Regions from separate parts of the Paenibacillus guangzhouensis genome, predicted to be linked through region 4. Evidence: riboswitches for the same ligand, from Rfam matches in the RefSeq annotation. Region 4 holds a riboswitch; each other region holds the start of a gene.

Region 1 (3,322 bases), 2.1 Mb from region 4:
TCGCCCATCGCTCTTCTGCGGCTCGCCGCATTCGGATGGGTAATTAGTCCCGCATCCATCAGATCATTCCAATCAATGAGCTGCTCGGTCTTCTCATATTCCGTTCGCAGATGATCCAGCGCGTATCGAATCGCATCAGGCGATGCATTCTCGACACCGATATCCCCTTTATAGGTCGCATCTGCTTCCTTCAAGAAGGCATGCTTGCACCCAGGTACGCGATTCGATATGATCTTCCGGATTCGTTCTCCGGCATGATCCGGATCCGTCAGGATGATGACGCCTCGGCGTTCCTGTGCTAGCGCAATGCGCTTCAAGACCGCATTATTGATGGCGGATCCTCCGGTCTCGATCGTATCAGCCTCTACGGCCCGCCGAATTGCCGTGGTATCGTCTTTCCCTTCGACCACGATCACTTCTTTAATCATGTACAATCCGCTTCCTTTCTTCCCTTCCGCAAAATACAAAAAGAAGAGGTTTCCCTCTTCTTATCATGGCATATTGTTATCGATAATACTATATGATTAATACACGATTGGCAAATGATGCATGGCCTACAATTACGACCCTCATTAGCTCGCCGACGGTTTGACCGGTCCTATAACATAGACGGTATGCCCCTTTTTGCGGCCGAATTTATTCGCCACCTTCAGAGATTCAATATACACGTCAATTTTATTGCCCTTAATAGCGCCGCCTGTATCTTCCGCACGTCTAAACCCGACACCTTCGATGTATACCCACCAGCCGATCGGAATGACGTTCTTATCTACAGCGATTGTTCGCCCTTCGGTTACGGTCGTGCCTGAAGCCGTCCGCGTTCCAATGCCATCTTCCTCAGAAGAATAGGCGGTTAACGTTACATTTTTCAGCACTTTTGCATACTTCACATGCTTACCAAGGCCTTTGATTTCTGCCACTCCCGGTCCGCCAGCGGACAGAGTGCGGACTTTAGCCTCAGGTTTCTTCGTTCCATAAGCAACAATTTTGTGTGTCGCCTTGGATTTATAGGTCTTATCAACCATTTTACTCGAAACCAACTTGCCATCCTCGAAGACTTTCTCGATCTTCTGAACAACAAGCCCAGACTTACCGTCTTGAATCAGCTTTTGTTTGCCTTGTAAGAGCGTTGCATCGGGCTTTTTGATGAATTCAAAAGGAACCGATACTTCGCGATTTACCAATTTCGTATTGACGCGTGTAATCTTAATATCCAATTTGTTCGAAATCGGTGTATTCAGCGCAGGTGTAATTTTATCGTCTTCAGATAATTTTATATTCGCAGCTGCAAGTACTTCTTTGACTGTTTTTTCGGTCGTAAACAAATTTTTTGTCTGACCATCTGCTGTGACAAGAACGGGAACCGCACGCCAAATTTCTACGCTGTCGCCATCTTTAAGCTCTGCTTGGAGCGGCATCGACAGTTTGTCGTATGCGCCGACTTGTATAGCTTGTTCATCCAGTAGGTGCTGTAATACTGTGTTTGTCGTTTCGACCTGGATATGTTGTCCGTCTACCACCAGAGAAATGTTCTTCTTGGCGTAAACATTCAGCACCACCATTAACATGAAAGTCATCGCGAGTGACATAAGAGCCACGAGTGATATCAAACGCACGTTTTCATGCATCCATCGCAATGCGAAAGACATGCTGGATGATCGTGTACCATGGGATTCCTCCGTTTGAAAAACGCCCACGTCTAGACCTCCTTCATAGTCCCGCCGTCAGGTGTTACGCATGATTCTAAATTGACGAAGACTATATACTGTATTTTTGCACAGGTAATCGCATCTACCTTGCATGTGATCATCTGTACACCATCCTTTGTCAGGTACGTCCCTCACCTCCTGCTTGTAACAGTATGACGTCCTAATCAACTTTATTCAAAAAGAAAAGAAGCCTAGCGTAAAGAGGGTCTCTTTCGTGGCTTCCTGCTGGAAACGAATAGTTGATGGCCGCACGAGGGTACCTCTCCCTGCACGCTTACGAGGTTAGCTGTCGGATTCGGACGTGAGAGTCGCCCTAAGGATCCAATCCCGCTCATGGCGAGAAGCACCCTATTCACCCCTTTAAGAAATCAATTACGAACCCTCCTGAGAAGGTCCATATCGGTTCCCCCGCTCTCCATATTGGAGACTCAGCGATACAAAATGGATGGAACAATATTCAAACTCTGATTTGAATCATACTCTGAATGCTCTATGCTTGTAAAGAAGACACCAAACTCATTTTTTCATATTAATGGTTAAAATTTTGTAATATTCTTCGATTTTTCAGATGAAAGGCACCTATTTCACCCGTTTATTAAGTTTCTTCTTTCATTTTCTCCGTTTTTCATCCTAAGCGGAAACAAGCTTGGGCATTTTTCATCGTAATTTTAGCAACTTCTTCCAAATTTAACCCTTTTATTTCCGCCGCTGCCTCCGCAACCAGACGCACATAACCTGTCTCATTTCGCTTCCCTCGGTAGGGGTGCGGAGTCAAATATGGGGAGTCCGTCTCGATCAAAAAACGGTCATTCGGGACGTTCGCAAGCACCTCTTTTGGGACCCTTGCGTTCTTGAATGTAATTGGACCTCCAAATGAGATATAGAAGCCCAAATCCAGGCATTGTTTGGCAATTTCCCAACTTCCCGAGAAGCAGTGCATAACGCCCCCGCATTCCTCTGCATGCTCTTCACGCAGAATGCGAACAACATCCTCATGCGCATCACGATTATGAATGACAATCGGCATATTCAGGCGTTTCGCTAGCCGAATTTGTTCACGAAAAACATGGTGCTGCACATCCTTCGGTGAGGTATCCCAGTAGTAGTCCAGTCCGATCTCACCAATCGCCACGACTTTCTCATGCGCGCATAGTTGCTCGATCCACTCCAGGTCTCCTGGCTGCATCGTAATTGCGTCTTGTGGGTGCCAACCGACGGCCGCGTAGATGAAATCGTATTTCTCTGCCAATTCCATCGTCGTCGGGATCGTCTCGCGGTTGAAGCCGATGTTGATCATCTTGGTCACGCCTTGCTCCAGCGCTCTTGCAATGACTTCCTCCCGATCTTCGTCGAATTGTTCTGCGTCTAAATGCGTATGTGTGTCGAATAACATCAGTCCATAATCTCCTTCGAATGTCTTAATTTGATATCTTTTGCCCATGAATTATGTCGTATGCATATCGAATAAATTGGCAATTTCCCGATCTAACAGATGGGCGACGGCCCGTAGTTTATTTTCCGGAAAATATAGATGAAATTTGCCTTTGCGAATGCCGCTGATCGAACGTACAATTTCGGACACTTCGGATATTTCCCGCAGCTGTTCACGGCGA
Region 2 (3,322 bases), 1.4 Mb from region 4:
GCCGTACTATGAGCTCTGGACGAAGAAGAAGCCGCTCATTGCCGAGAAATTCTGGAATGACGTGCTAACGAATCGTATTACGTGTACGCCGACCAATGTGCAGAACCTGTTAGAGGAGCATGATCTGACGATTTCGCCTGATATTCAGATGTTGCCAATTCTCATTAGTGTGGAGGCGTGGAAGCGTGAATTCTGCACTAGGGATGAAGAGATGATGGAATACGCGATCCGCAAGGCGGCTTCTGAACTGCTGCTGCAGGAGGCGAATGGGGTGGTGATCCAGACGCGCCAAGGCGTGAATGTGGTGATTCGTTATCTGGACGAGGGGCAGAAGGTTGGAGCAGACCTATATGAGGTGTGTCAGGACTATATCCGCTCATGCAGTCAGTATTTCAATTGCCAGATTTCTTGTTATATCGGGGAAAATACTTCGCTGTTCAACATCGGCGAGATGTATCAGGAGCTGCTGGAGCTCGAGTACAACAACTTGCATAAGTCCAATCAAGTGTATTTCTTGCGGAACCGGGAGAAGCCCGGCATGATGAAGCTGCCGCTTTTCTCGGCATGGACGATTCTGATCGAGCAGGGGAAGCGGGCAGAGATTGAGAAGGAGCTTGCACGGTGTATAGCTGCATTCCGAGCGGACCCGAAATTATCTGCGAGCGCAATGCAGGCATTCAACCATGGATTCCTCCAGATGATTCATTACATTCTGCACAAGAACGGATTGTCAGCTCACGAACTCCTGCATGAAGGGCAAAGTCAACTGAGCGGGACGGCTCCCCGAACACTGGATCAGATGCATGAGTGGGCGCTGCGGCTGATCGGACGGGTATCCCATTCCTTACATCAGAACGATTCGGTGATTGAACAGGTGCAGCGTTACATTGCGGATCATCTGAGCGAAGTGATTACGAGAGAGCAGTTGGCAGAGTACGTGCACCTGAATCCTGCCTATCTGTCGCGATTATTCAAGCGTGAGGTGGGCGAGTCGATGACAGATTATATTCTGAACGAGCGCATGAAATTGGCGAAAGAATTGATTGCGACCTCATCGCTGCCGATCTCGGATATCGCTAAATCACTCGGGTACAGCAACTTCTCTTATTTTGCGAAAATGTTCAAGAAGGTCTACCATGCGACGCCGCAGCATTTCCGCCGCCAACTCGGTTGAAATGTGACTTTGTGAAATATACAATAATATAATATTTGACTATCTAAGATAAATTGTAGTAAAATGGAAATACGCTTAATTTCCGGTGATAAGTTCGGAAAGCGGGGGAACCAATTATTAGGGGCGAATCAAGAACGAGTTGTAGGGAACCATCTTTCCCGAGCCCGACAGCTAACCTCGTCAGCAGTGGATGGGTCAATGATTGACAACTTAGCCGCACCCCCTGACCCGTTGAACCGGGTCTTTTTGCGTCTATTGGGAGAGGCCCGGATGCCTGCAAGGACGAAGCACATGCTTCATGCTCTGCGGACAACGGGTCTTTTTTGCACCATTTGACCAATGAAGGAGGGACAACGCGTTACCATAAATCTGACTCTCAAGGAGGAAATACAATGGCACAGCCGAAATATATCACGAATATCGATAAAATTGTTGAGATCCCGGAGCAAGAGCGGGCGAAGCTCAGACCAATTACAGAGAAGTTCGTGTTTCGCGTGAACGATTATTACTTGAAGCTGATTGACTGGAACGATCCGAATGACCCGATTAAGAAATTAGTGATCCCGAACGAGGGAGAACTGTCCGAATACGGCAGATGGGATGCCTCCGATGAGGACACGAATTATGTGGTGCCGGGCTGCCAGCACAAGTACAAGACGACGGCGCTGCTCATCGTCTCTGAGGTATGCGGCGCGTACTGCAGGTACTGCTTCCGCAAGCGGCTGTTCCGCAACGATGTGAAGGAAGCGATGTCGGATGTGAGTCCGGGCATCGAATACATCCGTCAGCATCCCGAGATTAATAATGTGCTCCTGACCGGGGGAGACAGCTTGATCCTGGCCACGCCGAAGTTGAAGCTGATTCTGGAGCAACTGCGTGAGATTGAGCATGTGAAGATTATTCGCCTTGGCTCCAAAATCCCAGTATTCAATCCGATGCGGATTTATGAAGACGAGGAACTGTTAGAGACGATTCGAACGTTCTCGAACAGCGATCGCCGGATTTATGTGATGGCCCATATTAATCATCCGCGTGAAATAACGCCTGAAGCAAGACGAGGGTTTGAGGCGTTGCATCAAGCTGGAGCGATTGTCGTGAATCAGACCCCGATTCTGCGGGGCATCAATGATAACGCCGATGTGCTGGCGGAATTGCTCGATAAGCTGTCTTGGGCCGGCGTCACGCCCTATTACTTCTTCATTAATCGCCCTGTTGCAGGCAACCGGGATTTCGTCCTGCCGCTCGAACAGGTGTATCGCCTCGTTGAAGAAGCTAAAGCGAAGACATCCGGTCTTGGCAAAAGAATTCGCTTGTCGATGAGCCATACCTCTGGGAAAATTGAAATTCTCGCGATCGAAGACGGGAAAGCTTACTTGAAGTACCATCAGTCGCGAGATGACCATTACGGCAAGTTCATGGTGCTTCCTTGTCCGAAAGATGCATCCTGGTTCGATGACCTGCCGGGAAATGAAGCGTATTGGCAGAAGCCGAAGAAGAAGACGGACGCCGTCGTCTCGGTGAATGAACTGCCGCAGTTCCCGCAGAAGGGAAGCCGCGCAGCCAGTGTATCCCGACATCCGGCGTATCCTAGCAGCGAGTGATGACTGTGAAGTGAACCAATCTAGGAATGAATAGCACGAAAGGGCAGCTGCTCAGCGTATGGCTGAGCGGCTGCCCTTTTTGTTTGTGGTAATTTAGGAAGCGGCCCGTGTTGGCAAGCCGGCTTGTTCGACGAGCTGCTCACTCTCTAGATTCAGTCCGGACAAGGTGACGCGCTTGCCTTGCTGATCATATCTGGCAATGATCTTCGCGATGGCGGTAACGGCCGAATGATCCCAGACATGGGAAGCATGAAGATCGATAATGACGTGCGCCGGATCGTGGTGCACATCGAAGAGATCGACGAAGTGGGACATCGTGCCGAAGAAGAGCTGCCCCTTAATGCGATACACCTTGCTGCCTTGCGCGTCTGTAGAGGTACTGGCATCAATCCGGGCAAGTTTCCAGCCGAAGATCAACGCGCTAATCGCAACGCCGGACATGACCCCGATCGCTAAGTTAGAGGTCAAGATGACGACGGTTACCGTGACAATCATGACTGAGGCAAGATGTACCAGAACGCTTCAAGCGTCAAGCGGATATCGGGAA
Region 3 (3,322 bases), 3.1 Mb from region 4:
TCGTTAAATGATCTCTACCCTAATGTCAGGTACTCTGCAATCGGTCCAAGGACGAGCACCGGCAGGAATGTCAGTGCGCCAATGAGAATGACCGTTCCGAGCAGTACCCCTGCGAACAGCTTGTTGTCGGTACGGAATGTCCCGATCGTCTCAGGCACCCATTTCTTGCGCACGAGTGAACCTGCGACGCCGAGCAAGGCCACAATTGAGACATAACGTCCGAGGAACATGACAATCCCAGTTGTGATATTCCAGAACGGCGTGTTATCCGCCAAGCCTTCGAAGCCCGAGCCGTTATTGGCTGCCGAGGAGGTATATTCATAGAGCACTTGCGAGATCCCGTGGAACCCAGGATTGGTAATCGCGCCGGATCCGAGATCCGTTAAAAACGCAATCGCCGTCGGTCCGAGAATGATGAGCGGATGCGCCAGAATCGCAATCGCGATGAGCTTCATCTCATGCGGTTCGATCTTGCGACCCAAGAACTCCGGCGTACGACCGACCATTAAGCCTGCCAAGAATACCGCAAGGATCGCATACATCAGCATGTTGACAAGCCCTACGCCGTCACCGCCGAACACCACGTTCAGCATCATCAGCGACATCGGTACGAGACCGCCAAGCGGCGTTAATGTATCATGCATATTGTTGACCGTCCCCGTCGTGGCCGAGGTTGTTACAGTTGTGAACAGAGCGGATTGCGCAATACCGAATCGCGCTTCCTTCCCTTCCATGCTGCCCTGCGACGTATCGGCGCCGATCGAATTCAAGACTGGATTGCCGTTGCTCTCCGAGACATAGACAAGACTTAGGAACGCTGCGAACAAAATGCCCATGACCGCGAACACGATCCAGCCCTGCTTCTGATTCCGAGCGAAGCGTCCGTACGTATACGTCAGCGATGCTGGGATACACCACATCATTAACATTTCGAGCACGTTCGTTAACGGGTTCGGATTCTCGAATGGATGCGAAGAGTTCGCTCCGAAAAATCCCCCGCCGTTCGTCCCTAGATGCTTAATCGATTCGAGCGAAGCGACTGGCCCGACCGCGATCTGCTGCGTCTCTCCTGCAATCGTATGAGCTTCCACCGTCGCATTCAGCGTCTGCGGCACTTGCAGTCCAACGAGCACCAGCGTCATCACGATCGCCATCGGAATCAGCAACCGGGTATGAGCCTTCACGAAGTCTGTGAAGAAGTTGCCAAGGCCTGTGCCCTTCTTCGTTAATCCGCGGATAAAGGCAATTGCCACCACAATTCCCGTCGCCGCCGAGGTGAACATCATCATCATGATGACGATCATTTGCGAGAAATACGATAGACCCGATTCCCCGCTGTAATGCTGTAAGTTCGTATTGGTCATAAAGCTGATAATCGTATTAAAAGATAACGTCGGCTCCATATTGTCGATCCCGTTCGGATTGAGCGGCAGCCAGCGCTGCACGAGTAAGACCCCAAATCCGATGAGCGTCAATACGAGGTTGGTTAGTAATAGACTAAGCGCGTATCGCTTCCACGACATGTCGCCTTTGTTCTTGAGCCCAATCAGCCAGTAGATGCCCTTCTCCACCGGTCCGAAAATCCGATCCGACCGATTCGGCTCATTCGAAAAAATATGATAGATATAAGTCCCGAGCGGCTTCACGATCAAGAGCAATAGCCCGATGACAATCACGATTTGCAATATATCCATAAGGACGTTCATGTTCATTCTCCCTTTTCAAGAATTCAGGTTTTCATGTTCTGTTCAGATGTTGTTCAAAAGTTGGCTTCTTAGGACCGAGAAGGTTGCGTGAACCCGAAGAAGGAGGAGCGGAGTTTAGGCGAAACCTAAATGAGCACCGGACTTCGAGGGTGAACGCAAGATTCGACGTCGAATTAACATCTTTGAAGCACCTCGTCATAAGGAGTTAACTTTTGAACTTCCTTATTTGGGCATAAAAAAAGAAGCCTGCGGGGGAGGTTATCCATCGCGGCTTCAATTAAGGACACGGCAAATCGCCATGCACCTGTGCATTGAATACGTTCAAGTTGCCTCTCTCGAGACGCTTACGAGGTTAGCTGTCGGATTCGGGCCTAGAGAGTCGCCCTACCTTAGCGCCGTACAAGACGGTGCCTTGGATTCACCCCATGGTCAGCTCTGCCGACCGTTGGTTCCCCCGCTCTTTGCTATAGCAAAGACTCAGCGATAAAGACATGTTCATTTCGAATTGCATGATCGAAGCTGCAGCGCCTTCGCTGCTACAGCCAGCATACATCTACACTTTCCTTCATCCTCTCTCATTCGCTTACGAGGTTAGCTGTCGGATTCGGATGGTGAGAGTCACCCTACCTCGGTACCGTTGTACCCAGGATTCACCCCACATGTACCCGCGCTCGCTCTCACACGAACAACAGGTTCATGACTTATTTGGTTCCCCCGCTCCTTGCTCATGCAAGGACTCAGCAATGTTCATGAATCGTATCATACTCCTCGCGTTGCAACTTGTAAAACCGAATAAATCGCGTAAATAGAATCTGAAAATACTGGAAATAACCATGAAAGCGTTATGAATGAGGTGAATCTCTCGAAATCTCCTATTTTCGCTCGTTAGATCACGTTCACGCATATTTCAGGATGAATACACACTGCTAGCTTAAAAGTTTGTCGTTTTTTTCCATACTCTGAATCTATCCAAATCAATCCAATTCCATGTATGCTAACTACCTGGATTCGATTGCTTCTGCAGCACACAAAAATCTCCCCTCGGCCAGTGGTCGCACACCGTTCACCGAGAGGAGATGCTCAGAAATTCCTTGTTCCTATTACTTCTGTTCCAGCGTTTTCAATACGACCAGCGACAAATCACTGATATCGATTTTTCCATCGCCGTTCAGATCCATCATGCGATTACCTTCTTCCAGCGATTTGCCTAATTGCTGGGCAACAAGCGTGACATCCTGTGCGTTCACTTGATGGTCTTGGTTCACGTCTTCTACATCGTACGCGAACTGTACGCCAAGCTTCACATCTGCAGGCAGCGTGTAAGACAGCTTTGTCAGATCTGCATTCTTGTCGGCAAATAGCGACTCCTTCGTAAGCACGATTTCCGCTGGATCTCCGAATTGCTTCGCCTTCAGCGTAATCTGTGCCACGTCCACGCTGCCGCCAAGCGCCCTTGCTCCCAATAGCGTAGCGATGATGTTGACCTTGCCGTGCGTCTGATCCTGGTTCCAGCCGAGATAGGCGTTGGAATCAGAACCGAAGCTGCTAGCCATCTGCACATCCACGACTTCGAAGAGTGCCGGATCGAATGCCAAGGATGCCTGCACGGCAGCCAA
Region 4 (3,322 bases):
ATATCCAAATGCCTGAGATCGATGGATTAGAGCTGGGCATGCAGATACAGACCGTCGTCCCTGGTACGGAAATTGTTTTTGTCACTGGTTACGATCAGTATGCCGTGCGTGCATTCGAGCTTTATGCTGTGGATTACATCATGAAGCCGGTACAACTCGAGCGACTAAACCAAACGGTCATGCGCGTTATGGATAAAATGAATCTAAAAGGAACAAAGGAAACGCAGGATTTGAATACGCCTATGGTTTGCTGCTTCGAACAAATCCGCTTTCAGTTAAATGCCATGAAGACGCAGAACGTGAAGTGGCGGACGAGTAAGGCACAGGAATTATTCGCTTATCTGCTCCACCATCGCAAGCGGGTAGTCAGTCGGAACTTACTACTTGAATTGTTATGGCCAGACACGCCAGAGGATAAAGCGGTACAATATCTCTATACGGCGATTTACCATATACGCCAGACTTTAAAAAATTACAGGATGGATTCGATTTCCATCCGCATTGGTGAATTGGAGACAGGCTATCGGCTGGATATGGGGAATGCTCACGTTGATACGGAGTTATGGGAAAAAGATTTGAAGCAATTGGGTCGTCTTGATGCAGACACCGTCGATTCTCATGAACATGTGTTAAAGATGTATACTGGTGATTATCTTGGAAATTACGAGTACCTATGGGCGGAGCATGAACGGGAACGATTGCGAATGTTATGGCTGTACCAAATAAGAAGAGTAAGCGAATTTTATGAGCAACAAGGCTTAATGGATAAAGCCATTCGGTTGATTCAGGACGCTCAGCGGATAAAACCGGATGAGGAAGATTACTATTTCTTATTAATGAAGCTTAATCATGCGATTGATAATCAAGTGGGTGTAGAAGAACAATTTTTTCTACTGAAGACGAGAATGGAAAGTGATATGGAGCTCCCGATCAGTGAAGAAATTATCCGTTGGTATGAGCAGTGGTGTAATAACTTGATATGAACACAAGAGTGGAGTACTTCATGTGCTTCACTCTTTTTTTATTATGAATAACTATTTACAATTTTGTAATTGGTATTTTCGACTCATTATTGTTACTTGTCATTGTAATTTTATGATATTTCGTCAATGCTGAATAGGACAAAAGTCTACAGTATCAAGGTCTCATGTCACTTAGACATCTAGCATGTGACTCTGATCTAGTTATAGTAAGCTCTTACAAGATGATTTGACAAAATACCTGAAAATATAATACAGTATTAAAGGTTACAAAAAATTAATATTTGGCCGAATTTCTATTTAGAGAAAACGGGGGAACCAATTCTGGGTGAATTATTCTAATCTATTGAAGAATATAGGGAACCTTCTACCGAACCCTCAGCTAACTCCGTAGGCATCGAAGGGAGACATCATGAAGAAAGTCATTATTTCCATGTTAGGAGCGGCAATGTTGTTTACCGCTGGTACCACAAGTACATATGCTAGTTCGTCTAATCTTACAAATGAAGTGGATAAAGTTATTGGAACGCCATACCTCTGGGGAGGTACGACAAAATCTGGCTTTGATTGCTCGGGTTTCATTCAATATATTTTTGATAAGTTCAAGTTAGATTTACCACGTACTTCAAAAACGCAGGCAACAGAAGGTACAAAGGTAGATCAAGCAAATCTACGCGCAGGGGACTTGGTGTTTTTCAATACGGATGGACAAGGGATTTCTCATGTTGGTCTTTTCCTTGGCGACAATAAGTTTGCGCATTCATCAAGCAGTAAAGGTGTAACGATAAGTAGTCTGTCTGAATCCTATTATAAAAATCGGTATGTTACGGCTAGACGTGTTGTCAGTCAGCAAAGTTATCATAAAATGATGAGCTAATATTAGCAATTGCTTTTAAGGACAAGATCGTAAGTAAAATTACTTACCGACTTGTCCTTTTCTTATTGAATTAGGCGTCTGTACGATCATTTAGTTATGAACCTACATACAATACATAGCTCAAATTGATTCCCCTTCATAAGGAGTGAAATCACATGACATATATGCCACAGTCCCCACCCCCAAATTTCGTCCCACAAAAACCTGCTGTATCCTATATCGTAGACTGCGTTCATCAATACACATATGTATGGTTAATAAATGGGGAAAGCTTTTGGTTTTATCCGACACGTGTGGAATATGGTGAAGTTTCGGGCTATCGTTGGAATGGTGTGTTCTGGTCGTACTACGGTATGGATCCAAGATTTATCAGTGCAGTTTCATGTCCTCCAATTCCTACATTATACTAAAACACAAGAAAAAGGCTGCCTAGAGTTTGTTAGGCAGTCTTTTTTAATCTGGCGAGGATCAGGAACCGAATGATTCAGATCCGCTTTCCCTTCGCAACTCTTTTTCTATATGCAGCATGACTATTGGCTCTTTTATTACCATTACGGGATCTCGAACTCTTGTTTCTATTCTTATGTGAATTCACGTTCTGCACGAATGCTTTGGGCTGCATAAACGAGCTAAACAAATCAAATGTAGGGCGCATTTGCTTGTACAATCCATATGCTTGTTGAAATTGTCCCATGATGGACATCACACCGTCCATTCCACCGATATGCTCAAAAAAAGATTTGGAAGGAGGACTATTCATTGGTGGAGATTGCTCATCTGGGGAATAACCGTCGTCGTTGATCGTGAAGTTATTATCTGATCTCATCATTGCTCAACCTTTCATGAACTAATTTAACTAACACGAGTTACGATAGTATATTCTAACTACTTTCAAGAGGTATAGTCTCTTAAACCATAGACACCAAACTAAATATGCATAAACACCATCCATTTACAAATATTTAACAAAAGTTTTAAATAAAGCTAACATATATCTTCTATGATGGAGACATCCGTTTTGGTTCTGTGAGACTTATTTGTATTGTTGCCTGATTGTGTTGGATGTGATCATGACTTGCAGGGGGAGCGAACGATGAAACGTATAGCCATTGATATGGATGAAGTCATTGCAGACACGCTGACTACACATCTGGAGTGGTATAACCGGGATTATCAAGATGAACTGAAGGTGTCAGAACTTGAAGGTATGAACTTGGTTCAGGCTAGGCCTAATGCCAGACAGGCGATTGAAAGTTATTATGATCGGGAAGATTTCTTTCGCAATATTAAGGTGATGGCGCATAGCCAAGAAGTGCTTCGAGAGCTCTCGGAACATTACGAGATCTATATTACTACTGCAGCCATGGAAGTACCGGCCTCTTTCCAGGCCAAGTATGAGTGGCTGCTGGAGCATTTTGATTTTTTGAATGCGATGAACTTTGTATTCTGTGGCGATAAGAGCATC

The links. Region 4 has a riboswitch for cyclic di-AMP ahead of GCU39_RS14640 (C40 family peptidase). Riboswitches for the same ligand answer to the same signal wherever they lie in the genome.
Region 1: another riboswitch for cyclic di-AMP. It lies ahead of GCU39_RS24105 (resuscitation-promoting factor); the one in region 4 lies ahead of GCU39_RS14640 (C40 family peptidase).
Region 2: another riboswitch for cyclic di-AMP. It lies ahead of GCU39_RS21030 (KamA family radical SAM protein); the one in region 4 lies ahead of GCU39_RS14640 (C40 family peptidase).
Region 3: another riboswitch for cyclic di-AMP. It lies ahead of kdpA (potassium-transporting ATPase subunit KdpA); the one in region 4 lies ahead of GCU39_RS14640 (C40 family peptidase).

Annotation. Positions count from the first base shown of each region.
Region 1 covers NZ_CP045293.1:5,348,277-5,351,598, forward strand. Annotated here, with positions in the region: gene rnmV (ribonuclease M5) at 1-428, opposite strand, end outside; gene GCU39_RS24105 (resuscitation-promoting factor) at 573-1,697, opposite strand; cyclic di-AMP (ydaO/yuaA leader) riboswitch at 1,967-2,153, opposite strand; gene GCU39_RS24110 (TatD family hydrolase) at 2,335-3,102, opposite strand; gene GCU39_RS24115 (HD domain-containing protein) at 3,154-3,322, opposite strand, start outside.
Region 2 covers NZ_CP045293.1:4,693,983-4,697,304, reverse strand. Annotated here, with positions in the region: gene GCU39_RS21035 (response regulator transcription factor) at 1-1,174, shown strand, start outside; cyclic di-AMP (ydaO/yuaA leader) riboswitch at 1,237-1,376, shown strand; gene GCU39_RS21030 (KamA family radical SAM protein) at 1,567-2,775, shown strand; partial or broken gene GCU39_RS32055 (SulP family inorganic anion transporter) at 2,869-3,322, opposite strand, start outside.
Region 3 covers NZ_CP045293.1:6,354,024-6,357,345, reverse strand. Annotated here, with positions in the region: gene kdpA (potassium-transporting ATPase subunit KdpA) at 15-1,694, opposite strand; cyclic di-AMP (ydaO/yuaA leader) riboswitch at 2,032-2,199, opposite strand; cyclic di-AMP (ydaO/yuaA leader) riboswitch at 2,272-2,459, opposite strand; gene GCU39_RS28525 (cohesin domain-containing protein) at 2,807-3,322, opposite strand, start outside.
Region 4 covers NZ_CP045293.1:3,252,757-3,256,078, reverse strand. Annotated here, with positions in the region: gene GCU39_RS14645 (response regulator) at 1-983, shown strand, start outside; cyclic di-AMP (ydaO/yuaA leader) riboswitch at 1,257-1,392, shown strand; gene GCU39_RS14640 (C40 family peptidase) at 1,393-1,857, shown strand; gene GCU39_RS14630 (5' nucleotidase, NT5C type) at 2,951-3,322, shown strand, end outside.